Regions from separate parts of the Variovorax sp. RA8 genome, predicted to be linked through region 3. Evidence: predicted binding sites of a transcription regulator. Region 3 holds the regulator's gene; each other region holds the start of a gene.
What was found. Region 3 encodes LexA, which represses DNA repair genes until DNA is damaged. Its sites were predicted from a motif close to ACTGTATNNNNATACAGT; they were not measured.

Region 1 (3,982 bases), 1.4 Mb from region 3:
CTGTACTGGGGATCTTTCCTGAAGGGACTAGTACGGATGAAGCACAGGACTTGGCCGGCGTTGCCTCCTTGCTTTCTGAGCTTCTCTGATGCCCTTGTAGCGAACTCTGTGACTGCCTCGGTCAGCTCGTGCAGTTCGGTGAGTGGTGTGCCAAACGACCTGGTACAGGCGATCTCCTTTTTGGCTGGTGCATGCTCCTCCAAGTCAATGCAGGATGTTCCTTGAAGCTCACGAACAGTCCTCTCCAGCACCACACTGAAACGGCTCCTGATGGTTGCCGCATCTATGCGGATGAGATCCTGCACAGTCATGATTCCACCGGCTTTGAGCTGCTCACTGATTCGCGGACCCACTCCCCAAACTTCACCCACCTCAGTCCTTGCGAAAACATCGTCAAGCTCTGCGGGTGACAGGGTTGAGAAGTCGCAGACTTGAGCTAGCTTCTCAGGGTAGGAACCCGGCTTCCTCTCGCTCGTTTTGGCGACATGGTTTGCCAGCTTTGCAAGTGTCTTGGTGTTGGCTATCCCAATCCCACAAGGTATGCCTACCCATTGCAGGATTCGACTTCTGAGCTTGAGGCCTCTTTCCACATGGTCAGTGTTGATGCCTGATAAATCAACAAATGATTCATCTATGGAATACACCTCAACACGATGACCAAAGCCTGAGATGATGCTAGCTACTCTGTCGGATAAATCACCGTAAAGAGCAAAGTTGGCAGACAGGGCAACAAGTCCATGTGTCTCAGCCATACTTTTAATCTGGAACCATGGGGCACCCATTTTTATGCCCAATGACTTTGCTTCGTTCGAGCGTGCTATGGCACATCCATCATTATTAGAAAGAACAATGACAGGCAAGCCGTTCAGCGATGGTCTGAAGACTCTTTCGCAACTTACATAGAAGTTGTTTCCATCAACAAGTGCGAACATGACATCACGCCTTGAACCGCTTGAGAGAGGTCAGCACCACTCCCCAGATTTCCAGTAGCTGGCCGTCTTTGGGGATGATGTCTGGGTAGGTTGGGTTGCCTGCCTTGAGCCTTATGACACCAGCGCGCTTGTAGAGGTACTTGCAGACAAATTCGTTGTCTAGGACGGCGATGACGATGTGCCCATGGGCGGGTCGGATGGCTCTGTCCACGAGGAGGGTATCCCTGTCCCAGATGCCGTACTCCTTCATGCTGTCCCCTCTCACAGTCATCCAGTAGGAGGCTGCTGGATGGATGAGAAGCTCTTCCAAAATGTCCACTCGCTTGGCTCCCAAATCCTCGGCTGGACTCGGGAAGCCTGCCCTCACATGCTCCTCAAGCTCCGTTATTGATAGCGGGGTGAGGTTGACTGGGATAGGAGCAAGGCTGTACATCCATCCAGTGTAAGCCGGTGGTGGTCGGTGGTGGCGAAAACTTGCCTGACCTGGTGGGACATGTGCTCAAAAATTCAGCATGCGGATTGCTGTTTGCCATGCGAAGTTGACAATCAAAATTAACCTGCTATTTATATTCAAACAGGATTAATCGCTGCCACACCAAATCCAATACTTAATTCAATATGCTTCCCAGCCATGAATTCTAAAAACCCTCAGAAATGAGGATTTTTTTTGACAATTACAAATAACCTGCTATTTATATATTATCAAATTCTTAGTAAAGTTTGGCAGGATCATTTGCTTGGTCGCGGTGATTGAGAAAGTGAAAAAGCCTTCAGTGATGAAGGCTTTTCTTATGGGTGACTCATTTTACTCAAGTGTCAACTTTTGCTTAGAAACTACGTTTTTGTAAACTGCAAGCTCATCTTTAACTTGTGCAGTGAACTGCTCTGGTGTGTTGCCGATGATGATTGAACCAGTGTCTTCAATTCTTTTTCTTACTGCTGGGTCTTTCAGAGCTTCAACTACACCATCATGAATCTTGGTGACAACTTCTTTAGGCATGTTCTTTGGGCCGGTGATGCCGTAGTAAGCCATGCGGTTGACGGACTCTAATCCGACTTCCTTGAAGGTAGGAACATCAGGAAGTTCTTTCAACCTGTTAGGAGCGGCGACAACGATTGGAATCAATCTTCCAGTTTTGATGTGCTGATAAGTTGATGGAAAGTTGTCAAAAATCATTGGCACTTGTCCACCTACAGTATCTGTCAATGCAGGGCCAGCACCTCTGTATGGAATGTGAGTCACGAATGTTTGAGTCTGGCTTTTGTAGGACTCCATTAACAAGTGACCAATACCACCAGCACCTGACGAAGCATAGGAATACTTTCCTGGATTCGCTTTCAACACTGCCAAGAACTCTTTGTAAGTCCTAGCTGGGAATGATGGGTGCACAGCAATGATGTTTGGGGTTGCTGCGATGTTTGTGATGTATGTGAAATCGTTGATTGGGTCGTAAGGTGTCTTCGGATTGATGGCTGGGTTTGCAGCAGTGCTGGACACAGTTGCGATTCCAAGCTTGTAGCCGTCTGGAGAAGCCTTGGCTGTCTCGTTAGCTCCCACGATTCCACCACCACCAGCCTTATTGATGACGATGACAGATTGCCCGAATGCTTTGCCTAAAGGCTCACTGATGACACGGGCCACGATGTCAGTTGTTCCACCAGTAGCGAATGGAACTTGAAGTTCAACAGGCTTGGTCGGGTAGCTTTGTGCCATTGCTGAGAATGTGCATAAAGTTGAAGCAATCGCAATTGCTGAAATTTTAAAGATGTTCTTCATAAGGTGTCTCCTTTGTTGTTATGAATGAATTCACCTTAGCAAATATATTGTGATTGTCAATATCTCTTAGTCAAAAGATATTGTGATTCATAATTGACTTTGGTTTTCTTTTTGCTATAGATATATAGAACAACAAAAGGAAAACCATGAAACACACAAGAATATTTATAGGATGCATGCTGTTAGTTTCAGCCAGTGCATATGCTCAACAAAACTCAACTGGATTAGGTGCAACCACCGTTGGCGGCTCTGGAATCATCACCCGCATCTATTCCAATAATTCTGTAAGCATTGGAGAAGGTGCATCTGCCAATGAATCTGGGGTAGCCATCGGTGTTGGAACTACTACAGGTCAAAGTGGTGTCGCCATCGGTAGAGATAGCAGTGCTGAAGACAATGCCGTATCTCTTGGGACTAACAATTATGTAGAAGGCTCCAATGTGGGTGTTGGCAACAACATTAATGTCACTGGAGTAGCGAACTCTGTAGCACTGGGGAATGGCACCTCAGCCACGAGAAGCAATGAGGTCGCTGTAGGCGGTAGAACGATTGGTGGCCTTGGCGTCGCTACATCCAATGACCAGGCTGCTAACTTCGGCCAAGCAAAGGCGATGGTGAGCAATGGTGTGACTCAGGCTGTCACTACTTCTGCCGCATACACAGATGCGGTGGCTACTTCCACATTGGGCTCAGCCAATGCCTATACAGACAACATAACGGCTGGTATCAAGCAAGAAGCTGTGACTGAGGCGAACGCCTATACGGACAATGTTGGTGCTTCTGTCTTGAACAATGCCAATACTTACACTGACAACACAGTGAAGGGCTATGCGAGAAAAGACTATGTAGATGCTGCGGTAGCTGGTGGTGTGAAGCAAGCCAATGCTTATACAGATGACAAGTTCAAGCAGGCCAGCAAGATTGCCTACAGTGCTGCTTCCGTGGGTATGGCTTCATCTGCTTTGGTCTTCAATCCAAATATTCAAAGACAAGTAGCTGTAGGTGCTGCAACTGTTCATGGAACATCTGCCTTGGCATTAGGCATCGCATGGAGGCACGGCGAGAGGGGAATGTTCAACGTTCGTGGTGCACTTGGTCAGAACGGCACAAGCGGTGTAGCTATCGGCTACTCAATGGGTTTCTGATCATGAAGATAGATTTCACCCTTACAGACATGGCGATAGAAGAGATTGAGAGCAAAGGCGAACAGGTGACTTTGAAAAAGATTTCTGTGATTACCGGCTATAAATACGGCGACTTGTACATGAGTCGA
Region 2 (3,982 bases), 810 kb from region 3:
GCGCGCAGCTCCATGAGCTCGCGCCGCGCGGCGGCCTCGCCCTTGCCCATCAGCTTGGTGATCTCGCCCTGCGTGCCCAGGAGGTCGAAGCGACCCAGGCGCACCTGCAGCAGGCGGCGGGTGTCGGGGTTGAGCGTGGTCTCCCACAGCTGCTCGGCGCTCATCTCGCCCAGGCCCTTGAAGCGGCTGATGCTCCAGGCGTTCTCGCGCACGCCGTCCTTGCGCAGCTTGTCGAGAATGGCGGTGAGCTCGCCCTCGTCGAGCGCGTAGACCTTGGACGCCGGCTTCTTGCCGCGCGCCGGCGCATCGACGCGAAACAGCGGCGGCTTGGCCACGTAGACATGGCCGGTGTCGATGAGCTTGGGGAAGTGCCGGAAGAAGAGCGTGAGCAGCAGCACCTGGATGTGCGAGCCGTCGACGTCGGCGTCCGAGAGGATGCAGATCTTGCCGTAGCGCAGGCCGGAGAGGTCGGGCGAGTCTTCCGGACCGTGCGGGTCGACCCCGATGGCGACCGAGATGTCGTGGATCTCGGTGTTGGCGAACAGGCGGTCGCGCTCCACCTCCCAGGTGTTGAGCACCTTGCCGCGCAGCGGCAGGATCGCCTGGCTTTCCTTGTCGCGGCCCATCTTGGCGCTGCCGCCGGCCGAATCGCCTTCGACCAGGAAGACCTCGTTGTGGGCGATGTCCTTGCTCTCGCAATCGGTCAGCTTGCCCGGCAGCACCGCCACGCCCGAGCCCTTGCGCTTCTCGACCTTCTGCCCGGCGCGCTGGCGGGTCTGCGCGGCCTTGATGGCCAGCTCGGCGAGCTTCCTGCCGTAGTCGACGTGCTGGTTGAGCCACAGCTCCAGCGCCGGGCGCACGAAGCTGGAGACCAGCCGCACCGCATCGCGCGAGTTGAGCCGCTCCTTGATCTGGCCCTGGAACTGCGGGTCCAGCACCTTCGCCGAGAGCACGTACGACGCGCGCGCGAACACGTCCTCCGGCAGCAGCTTCACGCCCTTGGGCAGGAGCGAGTGCAAGTCGACGAAGCTCTTGACCGCGTTGAACAGGCCGTCGCGCAAGCCGCTCTCGTGGGTGCCTCCGGCGCTGGTGGGGATCAGGTTGACGTAGCTCTCGCGCACCGGCTGGCCGTCCTCGGTGAAGGCCACGCACCACTCGGCGCCCTCGCCTTCGGCAAAGTTGTCGGCGTTCTTGTCGGCATGGCCGGCGCCTTCGAACAGCGGGATCACCGGGTCGGCGTTGAGCGTCTGCATCAGGTAGTCGCGCAGCCCGCCCTTGTAGAGCCACTGCTGGGTCTCCTTGGTCTTCTCGACCACCAGCGTGACGGTCACGCCGGGCATCAGCACCGCCTTGCTGCGCAGCAGATGGGTCAGCTCGTTGACCGGCAGCGTGCCGGATTCGAAGTACTTGGGGTCGGGCCAGGCGCGCACCGTGGTGCCCTGGCGGCGCTCGCCGGTTTCAATTGGACGAACCTGGAGCGGCTCGACCACATCGCCGGCGGCAAACACGATTCGCGCGGCCGAGCCTTCGCGAAAGGACTGGACCTCGAGCCGCTTCGACAGCGCATTGGTCACCGACACGCCGACCCCGTGCAGGCCGCCCGAGAAGCTGTAGGCGCCGCCCGCGCCCTTGTCGAACTTGCCGCCCGCGTGCAGCCGGGTGTAGACCAGCTCGATCACGGGCGCCTTCTCTTCGGGATGCAGGCCGAAGGGGATGCCGCGGCCGTCGTCCTCGACGCTGACCGAGGCGTCGGTGTGCAGCGTGACCTTGATCTTCTTGCCGTAGCCGGCCAGCGCTTCGTCGGCCGCGTTGTCCAGCACTTCCTGGATGATGTGCAGCGGGTTGTCGGTGCGGGTGTACATGCCCGGCCGCTGCTTGACGGGCTCGAGGCCCTTGAGGACGCGGATGGAGCCTTCGGAATAGGCCGGGGGAGTCTTGGGGAGAGTCGCCATGGGGGCGGATTGTATGCGTGGGCTTCCCGAAAACCTGGATGGACATACAGAGCGACGCCGATGCGCCGGGCGCATCAACGCCGCCCGAAAATATCAACAATCCGTGTCGCGGCCGCGGCCGATGCAGCCTTTCTCTTTTGGATACAGTCGCCGGATGCACGGTCAATCCCAGCCGCTCTCGCTCAAGCAGGTCCTGTTCTGCGGCGCGATGATCGTCACCCTCTCGATGGGGATCCGCCACGGCTTCGGGCTGTGGCTCCAGCCGATCACGCAGGAGCAGGGCTGGTCGCGCCAGGGCTTCTCGCTGGCGCTCGCCATCCAGAACCTGGCCTGGGGCGTGATCGGCGTCTTCGCCGGCATGCTGGCCGACAAGCTGGGCGCCTTCCGCGTGCTGGTGGCGGGCGCCGTCCTCTACGCCGTCGGCCTGGCGGGCATGGCGCTGTCGCCCACGCCGCTCATCTTCGCGCTGACCGCCGGCGTGCTGATCGGCGCGGCGCAGGCCGGCACCACCTACGCCGTGATCTACGGCGTGATCGGCCGGCAGATCCCGGTCGAGCGGCGATCGTGGGCCATGGGCGTTGCGGCCGCGGCGGGCTCCTTCGGCCAGTTCCTGATGGTCCCGGTGGAGGGGCAACTGATCGCGGGCTTCGGTTGGCATACGGCCCTGCTGGTGCTGGCGGTCATGGTGCTGCTGATCGTGCCACTCGCCTTCGGCCTGCGAGAGCCACGCTTCGGACACGCCGCCGTCGCCCATCGCGACCAGACCATCCTCCAGGCCGTGGGTGAGGCCTTCAAGTACCCCAGCTTCGTGCTCTTGATGGCGGGGTATTTCGTCTGCGGCTTCCAGCTGGCCTTCATCGGTGTGCACATGCCGAGCTACCTGCGCGACAAGGGGCTCTCGCCCGAAGTGGCAAGCTATGCGCTGGCGCTCGTCGGCCTGTTCAATGTGTTCGGCACCTATGTCGCCGGCTCGCTCGGGGCACGGCTCCCCAAGCGCAAGCTGCTGGCCGCGATTTACTTCAGCCGTGCTGCGACCATCGCGGTCTTCCTGGCGGCGCCCATCACGCCCCTGTCGGTGTACGTCTTCGCGAGCGTGATGGGGTTCCTGTGGCTGTCGACCGTGCCGCTCACCAGCGGCATCGTGGCACAGATCTTCGGCGTGGCGCATCTCTCGATGCTGGGCGGCTTCGTGTTCCTGAGCCACCAGGTCGGCTCCTTCCTCGGCGTCTGGCTCGGCGGCTATCTCTACGACAGCACCGGCAGCTACAGCATCGTCTGGTATCTCGCGATCGCGCTGGGCGTAGCCGCAGCGCTGGTCAACCTGCCGGTCAAGGAAGGCGCGATCGTGCGCCGGCCGGCCCCTCAGCCGGCCTGAACCTCATGCGCCCGAGCACCCGCCACCATCTCGTGCACGCCAGCTGGCTGACGGCCGCGGTGCTGGCGCTCCTGGCGGTGTTCGGCCTCTACACCCGCCCCGCGTTCCTGGTGGCGCTGGTCGACCAGCTCTGGGCTTGCTTCTGAGCCACGATCTCCCGCCCTCCCCCTGGGTCGCGCGCTGGTCGCACCTGCTCGCCCCGGGCGCCACCGTGCTCGACGTGGCCTGCGGCGCGGGGAGGCACATGCAATGGTTCGCGCAGCGTGGACATGCGGCCACCGGCGTGGATCGGGCACCCGAGGCGATCGCGTCCGCGTCCCGCTTCGGCCACGCAATGCTGGCCGACATCGAGGACGGCCCTTGGCCTTTCGCCGGCCAGCTCTTCGGCGCGGTGGTCGTCACCAACTATCTCTGGCGGGCGCGGCTGCCCGACATCGTGGCGGCGGTGGCGCCCGGCGGCGTCCTGCTCTACGAGACCTTCGCTGCCGGCAACGAGAGCGTGGGCAAGCCCTCGCGGCCGGACTTCCTGCTGCAACCGGGCGAGCTGCTGGCCGCCTGCGCCGGGCTGCGGGTGGTCGCCTACGAAGACGGATTTCTCGCCGACCCGGAACGCTTCGTGCAGCGGATCGCAGCCGTGCGGCCGCCGGAAGGCCTG
Region 3 (3,982 bases):
CCCGCGCCACCGTCCCTTCGAGATAGATCGGACGGTCCTGGTCGAAGCTGCTCCAGCCATGGTGCGCCCAGGCGACGGGGGTGGCCAGCGGCAAGGACGCGGCGGCGATGACGATATGGCGACGTTTCATCGGCAAAGCTCCTCTTCAGTAGGCGATCCAGCGGCCACAGAACACGACGGCCAGCCAGATCGCAGTAGATAACAACATCTGTACCCGCGCCATCGCATCGAGTTTGCGCAGCGAGCCGCGCAGATGGAACCACCCCGCGTTGAAGCCGGCGGCCACCAGCAGGCCCATCTTGACCAGGAAAGTCTGGTTCGCCAGGAGTTCCGCCGGCTGGGTGGCGAACATCAGCGAACCGCTGGCCGCCGCGAGTGCGAAGCCGCCGGCGGCGATCGAGAGCGACAACCTGGCCATGGCCGCCACTGGCAGGACGGCAGCGCGCCCGAACACCCGCATCTCGAGCGCCACCAGATTGCCGAGCAGCAGCGCGATGCCGACGATGTGGACCACCTCCAGCGCCGGATAGAGCCAGGCGTGCGAGCGCAGAGCCTCGAACATGCGCTCAGGCGCCGCCAGCCTGGGTGGCCATCAATTCCAGCACCAGCGCGATGCGCGCCTTCGCCGGCGTCAGTGCGCTGGCGTCGCGCAGCGGCGCACCCGGCGTGGGAAGAATGCGCCCCTGAGGGCAACGCGTGGCGCGCACGACCGCAATGCCCGCCGACTGCGCCCGCAGCGCGGCCGCTTCCAGCGCCTCATGCAGGGTGCCGTTGCCAGTCGCCGCGAGCACCAGGCCCTGCACCGGCTCCGCAGTGCCTGCTTGCCGCTCCAGGACCAGCGCGTCGATGATGCTGCCGCGCGCTTCCGCGTGGCTCACCAGGATCTCCACCCGCGGCCAGCGGGTGGCCTGCCGCATAAGGTCGAAACACAGGCGTGCCGGCTCCGGCGACGAGGCGGGCCAGTTCCTGAGCTCGCGCAAGCCGCCCTCTTCCACATAGGCCACCGGCCCCGCATCGCCGGAACCGAAGGCGTCGACCCGGTAGGTGTGTACCTTCTGCACATCGAAGGCGCTGTGCACCGTGCCCGCGCACACCGCCACCACGCCCCTTGCACCAGGGCTCGCTGCCACCGCGACGGCATCGCGCAGGTTCTGCGGGCCGTCGGGCGTCAGCGCGGTCGCCGGCCGCATGGCGCTGGTCAGTACCACCGGCTTGGACGGCGCCAACACCGACTGAAGGAAGAATGCGGTTTCCTCCAAGGTATCGGTGCCGTGGGTGATGACCACGCCTGCCACGTCGGGCTGTGCCAGCCAATGAGCACAGCGCTCGGCCACGCTGCGCCAGATCGCGTAGCCCATGTCCTTGCTGTCGACCTGCGCCACCTGCTCGGTCTGCAGCACGATGCCCGCGGGCGCCGCAATGCCCTCGAGCAGTTCGGTCACCCCCACTTGGGCGGCGGTGTAGCCGACGTTGTCGGCCGCCGAACCCGAGCGGCCCGCGATGGTGCCGCCCGTGCCCAGGACGACCACACGACGCCTGCCTTCGCTGATGTTGTCGGCCATGACTTGCCAAAGCTCCGGAAACTGGTTAAAAATACAGGTACTGGATATTCAGCCAGTGCCGCAAGGAGTCGTCAATGCAGTTCGCCGCCAAGCTTACCGCCCGCCAGCAACAGATTCTGGACCTCATCCAGAGCGCCATCGCACGCACTGGCGCGCCGCCCACCCGTGCCGAGATCGCCGCCGAGCTGGGCTTCAAGTCCGCCAATGCGGCCGAGGAGCATCTGCAGGCCTTGGCGCGCAAGGGCGTCATCGAGCTCGTGAGCGGCACCTCGCGTGGCATCCGGCTCAAGGGCGATGCGCTGCGCTCGCTGAACGAATCGCGCAACAACCAGTTCTCGCTCTCACTGCCCGGCATGGCCCAGCTCGCGCTGCCGTTGATCGGGCGCGTCGCCGCCGGTTCCCCCATCCTGGCGCAGGAGCACGTGGACCAGACCTACTATGTGGAGAACACGCTGTTCCAGCGGCAACCCGACTACTTGCTCAAGGTGCGCGGCATGTCCATGCGCGATGCCGGCATCATGGACGGCGATCTGCTCGCCGTGCAGGCCACCAAGGAGGCCCGCAACGGCCAGATCGTCGTGGCCCGACTGGGCGACGAGGTCACAGTCAAGCGCCTCAAGCGCAACAAGCAAGTCATCGAACTGCACGCCGAGAACCCCGACTATCCCACCATCATCGTGCAGCCGGGCGAGCCCTTCGAGATCGAGGGCCTCGCCGTCGGCCTGATCCGCAACACGATGCTGATGTAGCCGCACAAGGCGGCAATGAGCGAACCCGCTCATGCTGCCCCAGCGGCTGCGACAGGTGGCGGGCGTATGGCCAAGGGCCATCACCCTGTCGCGGCCGGCGAAAGCAATCCTGCCTGTGTTCAATCTCTGACCTTCATGGAGTTCACATGGGAATCGCTCTGCTCAGCTTCGTCGACCTGTTCATGCCCCTTCAATCGCTGGCCAGCCGCTGGATACCGTCGCGCCGCCGAAGCGCCTCCGGCCTCCGTTACGTCGGCATCCGCCCCAGTTGCGCCGTGCGTCCCGCCGCGCCGGCATCCCGCCTGTCGGCACCGCCCCGCCCGCTGCGCGTGGTGCGCACGGTCGATGCGCAACACAAGGGGCCAAGCACCGGCCGAGTCGTGATCTCCGGCCGCATGGCGGACGTCTGCGCCGAACTCGACCGGCTGGCCGCCCTCGAAGCGGCAGGCGCCGCACCCTCGCCCGGCCATCTGCATTGACGACCGCGGCGCCCTGGGTCCGGGCGCGCTGAGCGCCCGTCGCGCGGAGCATGTCCCAGGAGCGCCCTGCGCTTCTGGCGCATGGCGCACAGGCCCCCTGATAGTGCGAGGCACAATGGCACGCCATGAACATCGTGATCCTCGACGACTATCAGGACGCAGTGCGCAAACTGCGCTGTGCCTCCAAGCTCGACGCGTATGCCGCCAAGGTCTACACCAACACGGTCAAGGGCATCGGACAGCTCTCGGTGAGGCTCAAGGATGCCGACGTGATCGTGCTGATCCGCGAACGCACCCAGATCTCGCGCCAGCTGATCGAGAAGCTGCCCAAGCTCAAGCTGATCTCGCAAACCGGGCGGGCCGGCCCCCACATCGACGTCAATGCATGCACCGAGCATGGCGTTGCAGTCGCCGAAGGCTCGGGCTCGCCGCTGGCGCCGGCCGAGCTCACCTGGGCGCTCATCATGGCGGCGATGCGCCGCCTGCCGCAGTACATCAGCAACCTCAAGCATGGCGCCTGGCAGCAATCGGGACTCAAGTCCGCCTCCATGCCGCCCAACTTCGGACTGGGCTCGGTGCTCAAGGGCAAGACGCTGTGCATCTGGGGCTACGGCCGCATCGGGCAATTGGTGGCGCGCTATGGCCAGGCCTTCGGCATGCAGGTGGTGATCTGGGGGCGCGAAGAGAGCTGCGCCCGCGCCCGCTCCGACGGCTTTCAGGTGGCGCCGAACCGCGAGGCCTTCTTCGCCGCGGCCGACGTGCTGTCGATCCACCTGCGGCTCACGGAAGAGACGCGAGGCCTGGTCACGCTCGAGGACCTCTCGCGCATGAAACCCACCGCCCTCTTCGTCAACACCTCGCGCGCGGAACTTGTGGAACAGGATGCGCTGCTCGCCGCGCTCAATCGCGGGCGGCCCGGGCTGGCAGCGATCGACGTCTTCGAGAGCGAGCCGCCGCTGCAAGGCCACGCGCTGCTGCGACTGGAGAACTGCATCTGCACGCCGCACATCGGCTACGTCGAGCAGGACAGTTACGAGATGTATTTCGGCCAAGCTTTCGACAACGTCGTCAGCTTCATCAAGGGCAACCCGACCAACATCGTCAATCCGGGCGCGCTGCAGGTGCGACGTTGAAGCGCGCCGCCCTGCCGGCGTCCCTCTGGGCCTTGCTGGCAGGCAACTTCGTGATCGGC
Region 4 (3,982 bases), 2.2 Mb from region 3:
TCGTCAAATTCATGAATGACCTCCTGGAATCGACGGTTGGGAAAAAGGCCTTGCTTCTGAAATTGAAGCCTGGCCGGCGAAAAAAAAGAGGGGGCGGGAGAAGGGAGGGGAAGGAGAAGAGGAAGGGGTCGGTTCACTATGCCCATGCTGTCATCGAATTGCAATCCCTCTCGGCGCAAACCCCCGGACGCCTTTGTGGTCAAGGCGTGGGTGCTATCAAGTTTGTAGTGCTAAAGACCGCGCGCCGCGCTCAGCGCCACGCGGCGCGCAGGCGCTTGCGCAAGTCGATGACCGCCGCTGGCGGCGGCACCGCAGGGGCTCGCTCGGGCGCTGGCGGCCAGGTGATCTGCTCGAAGCCCCGGGCTTCGGCCGCCGAGATGAAGCGGGTGCGGCCGGCGTAGAGATGGCGGTCCCCGCGCACCGCCTGCTGGGTGACATAGAAGCGCAGCGGCACGATCAGTTGCAGGTGGTCGCGCGCACGTGTCATCGCCACGTAGAGCAGGCGCCGCTCCTCCTCCAGCTCCTGGGCGCCCTGCGCGACATCGGCCGGGATGCAGCCGTCGACCACGTTGAGCACGTGCACCGAGCGCCATTCCTGCCCCTTCGCCGAATGGATGGTGGAGAGGATCAGGTAGTCCTCGTCGAGCAGGGGCGGGCCGGGCCGGTCGCTGGTGGCCTCGGGCGGATCGAGCGTGAGCTCGGTCAGGAAGCGCTCGCGCGAGGTATAGCCGGAGGCCAGGCGGGCCAGCTGCTCGACGTCGCCGCGGCGCAATCCGGCATCGTCGTGCAGCCGCTCCAGGTGCGGCAGGTACCAGCGCAGTGCGAGCTCCATGTCGGCCGGCCAGGCGAGTTCCGGGGCACGCAGCTGCGCATAGATCGCTGCGAAGCGTGCCCACTCCTCCTTTGCGGCAGCGGGCGGCTGGAAGGCCTGCACCACGGCAGCCGGATCTTCCGCATTGGCCATCCCGTCGAGCAGCCGCGTCGAGGTGGCAGGCCCGATTCCCGGGATCAGCTGGGTGACGCGAAAGCCCGCCATGCGCCCGCGCGGGTTCTGCGCGAAGCGCAGCACCGCCAGCAGGTCCTTCACATGCGCGGCCTCCAGGAACTTGAGCCCGCCGTACTTGACGAAGGGGATGTTGCGCCGTGCCAGCTCGAGCTCCAGCGCCGCGCTGTGACTCGAAGTGCGGAACAGCACGGCCTGTGCTTTCAGGGCCAGCCCGCCTTCGCGGTGCGCCAGCACGCGCTCCGCCACGAAGCGGGCCTGTTGGGCCTCGTCGGGCACCAGCACCAGCTGCGGCCGGCCCATCGAGGGCTTGTCGGTCCACAGCGTCTTGGCATGGCGCTCGGCCGCCCCCGCGATCACGGCATTGGAGACGTCGAGGATCGGCTGGGTCGAGCGGTAGTTGCGCTCCAGCGTGACGATTCGCGCGGGCTGGGTGAACTGCCCCGGGAAGTCGAGGATGTTGCGCACCGTGGCGCCGCGAAAGGAATAGATCGCCTGCGCATCGTCACCCACCACAGTGAGGCCGCGGCCGTCGGGCTTGAGGGCGTGCAGGATGGCGGACTGCAGCAGGTTGGTGTCCTGGTACTCGTCGACGAGCACATGGTCGAAGCGCGCGCCCAGCTGCGCCGCGAGCGAGGGCTCCGCCACCATCTCGGCCCAGTACAGCAGCAGGTCGTCGTAGTCGAGCACCTGCTGCGCCTGCTTGGCCTCTACGTAGGCGCCGAACAGGCGCTTGAGCTCGGCCTCCCATTCGGCGCACCAGGGGAAGGCCTGGGCCAGCACCTCGGCCAGCGGCGCGCCGCCGTTGACGGTGCGCGAGTAGATCGCCAGGCAGGTGCCCTTGCGCGGAAAGCGGCGCTCCATCGCGGCCAGGCCGATGTCGTTGCGCACCAGGCCCATGAGGTCCTCGGCGTCGCCGCGGTCGTGGATGGTGAAGCTGGCGTCGAGACCGATCTGCGCGGCATATTCGCGCAGCAGCCGGGCGCCGATGCCGTGGAAGGTGCCGGCCCAGGGCAAGGACGGCGGGGCCTCCGAACGCAGCCCGAGCACCTTTGCCAGCACCTGGCCGGCGCGCCGCTCCATCTCTTGCGCGGCGCGGCGTGAGAAGGTCAGGAGGAGGATGCGCTGCGGATCGGCGCCGTGCGCGATCAGATGGGCCACGCGGTGCGCCAGGGTGCTGGTCTTGCCCGAGCCGGCGCCGGCGATCACGAGCAGCGGGCGCGGGTCCGGCGACGCTTCCCCGGCCCCGTGCTCGACGGCCGCCCGCTGTGCCTCGTTGAGCTCCGCGAGAACCGCGGCGAGGCGCTCTTCCTGGCGCAGTGGGACGGGGATCGCGACGCCGGTCCACTGCGTCATTGAAATGGCACCCGAGGGCCGTGCGAGACGGGATGCGATGCAAGGCGCAAAGCGCAGCGATGCCCGACGGCATCGCGAGCATTTGTAACGCGGCAGCGCGCCCGTATCGTGCGGACAGCGGGTGCCATTTCAGTGACGCAGTGGACTACACATCGAGCGCGACTTTACTGGATATCCATCCAGATCCCCTCAGGAAAATGCAAGACGCCGGTGACATAATCGCGCCTCGCTGCAACCGGAGACTTCGAATGGACACCGTTCCGCCTCGGCAGCTTTCAACTCCCCTGTGACGCGTCGTTGGCCAGGGATTTGAAAGCGCCCCCCGCCCCTCGCCAACGCCACAACACCACCCGGGAGTGAGCCATGCTCAACATCTTCACGCTCGCCAACGGCCGCCTCGTCCAGGAAGAGATCGAAGCGCTCGAGGAACTGTCGAAATTCCAGCCGATCTGGGTCGATCTCGAATCGCCCACGCTGGAGGAGAAGCGCTGGATCAAGCAGTACTACGGCCTGTCCATCCCCGAGGATGCGATGGACGAGGACATCGAGGAGTCGGCGCGCTTCTACGAGGAAGACAACGGCGAGCTGCACGTGCGCAGCGACTTCCTGATCGATGACGACGAGAACCCGCGCTCGGTGCGCGTGGCCTTCATCCTCAACCAGCACAACACCGAACTGCGCAGCCGCGGCGTGCTGTTCTCGATCCATGACGAGGACGTGCCGGTGTTCCGCCTGCTGCGCATGCGCGCGCGCCGCGCACCCGGGCTGATCGAGGACGCCAAGGAGGTCCTGCTCAAGCTCTTCGACGCCGATGCCGAGTACTCGGCCGACTCGCTGGAGAACATCTACGACGAGCTGGAAGTCGCCGGCAAGAAGGTGCTCGAAGGCAACGTGAGCGACGAACTGGCCGGCGAGGTGCTGGCCGCGATCGCGCGCCAGGAAGACCTGAACGGCCGCATCCGCCGCAACGTGATGGACACGCGCCGCGCGGTGAGCTTCATGATGCGCAGCCGCATGCTCAACGCCGACCAGTTCGAGGAGGCGCGACAGATCCTGCGCGACATCGAGTCGCTGGACAACCACACGGCCTTCCTGTTCGACAAGATCAACTTCCTGATGGACGCCACCGTCGGCTTCATCAACATCAACCAGAACAAGACCATCAAGATCTTCTCGGTGGCGAGCGTGGCGCTGCTGCCGCCGACGCTGATCGCGAGCGTGTACGGCATGAACTTCAAGCTCATTCCGGAGCTCGACTGGCGCTATGGCTACGTCTACGCGATCGTGCTGATGGTCGCCAGCGCGCTGGTGCCGATGTGGTACTTCCGGCGGCGCGGCTGGCTCAAGTAGCGCGGGGGCCGGGCAGCCCGGCGAGCCAGGCCTCGATCAGGGCCAGGCTGTAGCGGCTCGCGACTGCGGCGACAAAGCGCAGGAAGTCGGCATGGGCCTGGTCGTCGGCGCGGTCCGAAATGGCTCGCACCGCGGCGAAGGGGACGCGATAGTCGTGGCAGACCTGCGCCACGGCGGCGCCTTCCATCTCGCAGGCCAGCGCGTCGGGCAGGTCATGGCGCAGCGCCGCGCTGTCGGCGGCGCGAGCAATGAATCGGTCGCCGCTCACCACCA

Region 1: the regulator LexA is predicted to act here: its motif matches at 1,494-1,511, upstream of E5P3_RS25155 (LexA family protein).
Region 2: the regulator LexA is predicted to act here: its motif matches at 1,986-2,003, upstream of E5P3_RS14300 (DNA topoisomerase IV subunit B).
Region 4: the regulator LexA is predicted to act here: its motif matches at 2,526-2,543, upstream of E5P3_RS28555 (ATP-dependent helicase).

Annotation. Positions count from the first base shown of each region.
Region 1 covers NZ_LR594662.1:5,276,187-5,280,168, forward strand. Annotated here, with positions in the region: gene E5P3_RS25150 (Y-family DNA polymerase) at 1-932, opposite strand, end outside; gene E5P3_RS25155 (LexA family protein) at 937-1,365, opposite strand; gene E5P3_RS25160 (tripartite tricarboxylate transporter substrate binding protein BugE) at 1,738-2,646, opposite strand; gene E5P3_RS25165 (YadA-like family protein) at 2,856-3,854, shown strand; gene E5P3_RS25170 (hypothetical protein) at 3,857-3,982, shown strand, end outside.
Region 2 covers NZ_LR594662.1:3,031,404-3,035,385, reverse strand. Annotated here, with positions in the region: gene E5P3_RS14300 (DNA topoisomerase IV subunit B) at 1-1,952, opposite strand, end outside; gene E5P3_RS14295 (MFS transporter) at 2,107-3,327, shown strand; gene E5P3_RS14290 (hypothetical protein) at 3,333-3,473, shown strand; gene E5P3_RS14285 (class I SAM-dependent methyltransferase) at 3,464-3,982, shown strand, end outside.
Region 3 covers NZ_LR594662.1:3,845,017-3,848,998, forward strand. Annotated here, with positions in the region: gene E5P3_RS17980 (DUF6152 family protein) at 1-130, opposite strand, end outside; gene E5P3_RS17985 (hypothetical protein) at 146-562, opposite strand; gene E5P3_RS17990 (asparaginase) at 567-1,562, opposite strand; gene lexA (transcriptional repressor LexA) at 1,637-2,311, shown strand; gene E5P3_RS18000 (hypothetical protein) at 2,458-2,790, shown strand; gene E5P3_RS18005 (D-2-hydroxyacid dehydrogenase family protein) at 2,916-3,923, shown strand; gene E5P3_RS18010 (MFS transporter) at 3,920-3,982, shown strand, end outside.
Region 4 covers NZ_LR594662.1:5,996,281-6,000,262, forward strand. Annotated here, with positions in the region: gene hpf (ribosome hibernation-promoting factor, HPF/YfiA family) at 1-13, opposite strand, end outside; gene E5P3_RS28555 (ATP-dependent helicase) at 251-2,359, opposite strand; gene corA (magnesium/cobalt transporter CorA) at 2,723-3,709, shown strand; gene E5P3_RS28565 (5'-methylthioadenosine/adenosylhomocysteine nucleosidase) at 3,702-3,982, opposite strand, start outside.